DNA from 2 places in the Kluyvera sp. 142486 genome. Region 1 is predicted to be linked to the other one. Evidence: predicted binding sites of a transcription regulator. Region 1 holds the regulator's gene; the other holds the start of a gene.
The links. Region 1 encodes Fur, which represses iron uptake genes when iron is present. Its sites were predicted from a motif close to ATAATAATGAGAACNACTATCAA; they were not measured.
Positions count from the first base shown of each region.

Region 2: ACLGE8_RS17650 (TonB-dependent receptor domain-containing protein) is a predicted target of Fur. The motif match lies at 1,745-1,767, and genes of this name have one in related genera.

Region 1 is NZ_JBKHUI010000004.1:269,305-272,420, forward strand. It holds gene ybfF (esterase) at 1-225, shown strand, start outside; gene ybfE (LexA regulated protein) at 355-648, shown strand; gene fldA (flavodoxin FldA) at 799-1,329, shown strand; gene fur (ferric iron uptake transcriptional regulator) at 1,621-2,073, shown strand; gene chiQ (ChiQ/YbfN family lipoprotein) at 2,187-2,522, opposite strand; gene chiP (chitoporin ChiP) at 2,572-3,116, opposite strand, start outside.
Region 2 is NZ_JBKHUI010000016.1:126,820-129,935, reverse strand. It holds gene ACLGE8_RS17650 (TonB-dependent receptor domain-containing protein) at 1-1,641, opposite strand, end outside; gene ACLGE8_RS17645 (SelT/SelW/SelH family protein) at 1,849-2,136, shown strand; gene ACLGE8_RS17640 (nitrous oxide-stimulated promoter family protein) at 2,201-2,545, shown strand; gene ACLGE8_RS17635 (helix-turn-helix transcriptional regulator) at 2,546-3,116, opposite strand, start outside.

The sequences.
Region 1 (3,116 bases):
CAGTACCCGCATATCGTTGGCTGGGAGACTATCCCGGCCTGGGACCACCCTGCCCTGTTCATCCCTGGCGGCAATTCGCCGTACGTGACCGAAGCCTATCGTGACACGCTGCTGGCTCAGTTCCCGCAGGCAAAAGCGCATGTTATTGCCGGCGCGGGCCACTGGGTTCATGCCGAAAAACCGGAAGCGGTGCTGCGAGCGATTCGTCGCTACCTCGCCGAGTGATTAAAAATGCATCGACCGCGCGCCAGAATGGCCGTGGTCGTTGGCGTGTGGGCCCCACTGATGTATGATTGCGCGCTGTCTGCACCGGGCACCGCCCGGTAGCTTGTTTCCCCGAAGTCACTCAGAACCATGGCAAAAGAACAAACGGACCGTACGACCTTAGATTTGTTCGCAAATGAGCGTCGGCCGGGAAGACCAAAAACCAATCCGCTTTCGCGTGACGAACAGCTGCGCATTAATAAGCGTAATCAGTTAAAACGCGACAAAGTGCGCGGTCTGAAGCGCGTGGAGCTGAAGCTGAACAACGAAGCCGTTGATGCACTCAACGAGCTGGCGACTGCCCGTGATATGAGCCGGAGTGAACTCATCGAAGAGATTCTGATGAGCCAACTGGCCCAACTGCACGGACAGGGGAAAGTCTGAAAAATCCCCCAAAATACGCTTTCATGTAGCAGAGTGTGCAGTCCGGCACGATAGCGGTTTCCGCGCACCTCTCTGTTCTGCTATGATTGCCCTTATCTGTGGGCAATAAGCCACCACCATATCATTAAGTTTCAAGAGGTTATTTTACTCATGGCAATCGTTGGCATCTTTTTCGGTAGCGATACCGGGAACACCGAAAATATCGCAAAAATGATTCAAAAACAGCTTGGTAAAGATGTCGCTGACGTTCACGACATTGCCAAGAGCAGCAAGGAAGATCTGGAAGCATTCGACATTCTGCTGCTGGGTATCCCAACCTGGTACTACGGTGAAGCGCAGTGCGACTGGGATGACTTCTTCCCTACGCTAGAAGAAGTGGACTTCAACGGTAAGCTGGTTGCGCTGTTTGGCTGCGGCGACCAGGAAGACTACGCGGAATACTTCTGCGACGCACTGGGCACCATTCGCGACATCATTGAACCACGCGGCGCGACTATCGTAGGCCACTGGCCGACCGCGGGCTACCATTTCGAAGCGTCTAAAGGTCTGGCAGATGACGACCACTTTGTGGGTCTGGCTATCGATGAAGACCGTCAGCCAGAACTGACCGCCGAGCGCGTTGAAAAATGGGTTAAGCAGGTTGCAGAAGAGCTGCACCTGGATGAGATCAAAAACGCCTGATTATCCTGCGGCACGATGATAAATCGTGCCGCATTAATAGGTAAAAGCAATTAAAATAATAGCTACAATTTTTTAACTTTTGAGCGCATACCTGTACAATATCTTCTGATTTAGCGCGGTCTCATCGTCAGTTTGTCGGTGAAGCCTCGTTTTTGAAAGCTTAGTTTACCCGGCTCTTGCTGTTTTCATTTCAATAGGGTCATTCTATAATGAGACGCATTAATTCGGGTGCATTCTCTGTGATACTTTCGCTGATGGAAGTTAATCGTTTAGCAACAGGACAGATTCCGCATGACTGACAATAACACCGCATTAAAGAAGGCTGGCCTGAAAGTCACACTTCCACGGTTAAAGATTCTGGAAGTCCTTCAGGAACCGGATAACCACCATGTCAGCGCGGAAGACTTATACAAACGCCTGATCGACATGGGTGAAGAGATTGGTTTAGCCACGGTTTACCGCGTATTGAACCAGTTTGATGACGCCGGTATCGTCACCCGTCACAACTTTGAAGGCGGTAAATCCGTTTTCGAGCTGACCCAACAGCATCACCACGATCACCTGATCTGCCTCGACTGCGGCAAAGTGATCGAGTTCAGCGATGATTCCATTGAAGCTCGCCAGCGTGAAATCGCGTCGAAGCACGGTATCCGCTTAACGAACCACAGTCTTTATCTTTACGGTCACTGCGCTGAAGGCGACTGCCGTGAAGATGAACACGCGCATGACGCGGTAGCAAAATAAGCGTACTGTGTGCGTCTCGAAAACCAGCCTAAGCGCTGGTTTTTTTATGCCCTGCTTTACGATATCCATAAAAAAACCGCTGCAAGCAGCGGTTTTTTGTTGTCAGCATAAGCTTATTTCTGTGGCGTGTTGTTGCTGCGAATTTCCTGCCAAATCTTATCGCAGTTCTTCGCTACCGCTTCGTCATTACCCATTTTTCTGGCGTTAATGCATTTCTGGTAATCAATAACGCGCACGCTTTCCTGGTTTGCGAACTGCTCGTGCGCTTTCTCTTGCTTCAGCACATTTAGCACGCTCTGGCAGGCCTGAATTTTATCCGGGTTGCCTTCTGCAGTGTTAATACAGGCGCTGTAGGCATCCTTCAGCTTGCTATCTTCCTTCGGTGCAGGTGATTGCGCACAGGCGGTTAACCCAGCGGCCATCAGCGCAACAATAATCAATTTTTTCATACGATGAGCCTCTTAACAGCGGCAGAGGTCTCCCCCTGCCGCGTTAGCATCAGAAAATAGTGAACGGTGCGATAACCATAAATTTCACGTCACGCTCATCCTGGAAGATGTTGCCGTAACCGCCGCCCCAGCTTGGAATATCGGAGTGGTTGTCATACTGAGTGAAGTGCAGTTTGAACAGCGTGCCTTTTGCGCGGCCATCCTGTACGGTGTAGGCCACATCGAGGCTGTAGGCAGACTCTTTGATCTTGTTATTCTTGTCGTAGAACTCGTCCGGGCTCATCTGCCAGGTCGCTGGCTTAGCATCCCATGCGTAAACGTAAGAAGCACCCACCGCCCAACCCGGCAGATCCCAGTTTTTCAGATCATACATGGTGCCAAAGAAGACCGCTTTTTCGCCGTTGGCGTTGAAGTCAGAGCGGTTATCCCACCAGATATCCAGACGACCGTTAGAGGACGCGTAGGTTGGCGTCATACGCTGCAGGAAGTAACCCTGCTGACCCTCTGCTTTAACCCAGGTCCCTTCCAGACGGAAGTCGAACACTTCTTGCAGCTTGTAGCCGAAGGTTAACGCTTGCAGCCACGCGGTACCGT
Region 2 (3,116 bases), on a different contig from region 1:
GAAGTTGTCGCTGGTCTCGGTTTTCAGATCGGTATTGCCGATCAGTGCGTACTGGCCGCGGCCCGCGTAGCTGGAGCCGAGGTTCCATGAGCCGTACAGCTGGCTGGTGTTCGGGAACTCCGCGCCGCGTTTGTACTGCAGATAGGTCATCATGCGCGGCGTGATGTCGTACTGGAAGGTCAGCGACGGCAGCGCCTGAGTATCTGAATTTTTGCCATACAGATTAGAAACCGACGACTCCGTCAGCACCGTGCTGTTAGTGGTCAGGCTGCTAAGGTTCTCAGGCTTGGTGGACTGATGCACCACGCGGACGCCCGGGATCACCGCAGCGTTATGGCCGTCGAGATCGAAGTTGATCTGATCCTGCAGGAAGCCGGCGATCGTGTATTCACGGCTGTCTGCTTCCGGCTGCATGATCTCGCTGAAGACGCTCGGGATCGGCGACTGGCTGAACGGACGCTGGGTTTTAGTGGTGCTGGCGTTAAAGCCGGCGCTCAGGTCGTGGCGGCCAAGGGTTTTTGCCAGCGCCGTCTGCATACCCCAGGTATCGGTGTCGTAATTCGAGTAGACCGTTTCCATGGTATTGGTGAAGCTGTCCGGCATGTAGGTCTGGTCGTGCGCTTCGGTGTGCTGGTAGTACACCTTGGTGGACATGCTGTCGATGAAGTCGTTCATCGGCGTCCAGTCATCTTTCAGGCTCAGCCCCCAGCGACGGGTCTGGCTGGTCTGCTGCGCGTTGCCAATGGTCTTGCTGCCGCTGTCGTTCCAGACGTCGTAATGGGTATGGTTGGTTTTATGGTAGTAATCGAGGGTGCTGGTCAGTTTATGCTGATCGTTTGGTTGCCAGATCCCCGAGGTCATAAACGCATCGGAGTGCCAGTTTGCCGGGAAGGCGTCGACGCTTGAGCTATTGGTGGTGGTCTCCTGACCATCGCGACGGCTGTAGACGAAAATCCCGCGCAGGGTTTCATCACCGCCCGCTGCCGTCAGGCCGTTGTGCCAGCTGCGGTCAGCGGAGTCGTAACCGCTGCGGTAGCTAAAGGCGCTGGTTTTGCCCGGGTGCAGATAGTCGTCCGCCGATTTTGGCTGGAAGGAGACGTTACCGCCGATGGAAGAGTTGGCGGTTTCGGTGTCGGTCGCGCCGGACTGAATATCGACACTGCCGTACATGTACGGGTCAATATAGTCACGGCCAATACCGAAGGTGTTTTGCCCCGCGCGGCTCACGTAGCTACGGCCGGTGGCGTTTGGCTGGGCGATACCGTCCACGTCGATACCGACGCGGTTGCTCTCGAGCCCGCGAATGTTGTAGCCGGTGTAGCCGCCGCGGTCGAAGCCGCTTTTGCCGTTGCCAGAGCCGCCGCTGGAGCCGGTCGCGCCAATCAGGGGTTCATAACGCATGATGGAGCCAAAGTCGTTGGCCCCTTTGTCCTGCAGTTCCTGCGCGCTAATGGCGTGTTGATTGCCTGACTTTAGTACCGGAGCGGGCGCCGTGACGGTCATCTGCTCTGCTGTATCGACGGCAGCGGTTTTGTCCTGTGTGTCAGCCGCAACGGCGGAGGTCTGATACATCGCCGCGAGCAAAGAGGTTACCAGCAGGCTTTTTTTGCGCCACGCCTCTGATTGAATGGATTTGTACATAGTTGCCATGCCTTTCTTCGTTATTAGTATTGGCTCACTCGCTACTTCCAGAAGTCGGCTTTTCCTTAAGCGCTTCGAACGACTCCGTTTTAATGTGATGCGAATAGTAATGATAGGGATTATCATTTGCAATAAAGTTTGCAAATAAATATCACCGCATGCAACAATTTGTTTACACTTACGCTTTAAACCTATCGCGAGAACACCATGACGCAGAAAGCCGCCATTACGGTCACCTACTGTTCCCAGTGCAACTGGATGCTGCGCGCCAGCTGGATGGCGCAGGAGCTGTTGCACACCTTCAGTACCGATATCGCCTCGGTGACGCTGGTGCCCGGCACCGGTGGGATTTTTACTATTACCGTCGGTGAGGAGCTTATCTGGGATCGCAAACGTGACGAGGGTTTCCCGGATGCCGCCGAGCTGAAACGCCGGGTGCGTGATGTCTGCTTCCCGGAAAAACCGCTGGGCCACGTAGACAAACACGAGGCATAAAGCGGCTGCGAAAGCGCCATTAAACGTGTATTATTAATGCATCTTTATTGGTGAGGAACAGGCTATGGCAGGCAAACGCATCGACCGGGAAAAACGGACCATCCGCAGCATGATTGCGCTTTATCAGCAACGCTGCCCGCAGGCACAGGACGATGCAGAACACTACCAGGCGCTGAATGCCTATGCCGATAAACGACTGGATAAATGCGTGTTTGGCGAGGAAAAACCGGCCTGCAAGCAGTGCCCGGTTCACTGCTATCAGCCCGCCAAACGCGAAGAGATGAAGCAGATAATGCGCTGGGCAGGCCCGCGTATGCTGTGGCGTCATCCGATTTTGACCATCCGCCATCTGATTGACGACCGTCGCCCGGTGCCGGAGCTGCCGGAAAAATATCGCCCGAAAAAATAGCTACATCGTGCGGCAGTGACGGCGATATTCCGACGGCGAACGCGCCGTGTGCTTACGGAAAATCCGGCAAAAATAGTTGCTGTCCTCAAAGCCGCAGTGGTGGGCTATCTCTTTGATTTTCATCTCGTACCCGCGCAGTAATTTCTTTGCCAGCTCAAGCCGCACGGCGGTCAGATACTCATTGAATCCCACCGAACCGGACTTCTGAAACAGGTGTGACAGGTAGTTCGGCGTGATGTGGAACTTCTTCGCCACCGTCTCCCGGCTGAGCGCCTCGGCGGCATGCTCGTCGATATATTCCTGAACGGCGAGAAACAGCTCTTTGCTCTTACTCACGGTATCCGCCAGATGGGTGAGCTGATCGATACAGTGGCTCAGCAGCCCGCTCAGCACTATCTGCGCCGTGGGCATCACCGGGCGAATAGCCAGTTCGTTCATCGCCAGCAGCAGATACGATCCCACTCGCGGCCCCAGCCGCGCCACGTGCTGCTTACGGATCTCCACGAATTTTTTGCCGTCAAAGCGCTGCAGGCTGAAGCCCAGCTTCTGCTTGCTGAACAGAATGCTTAAC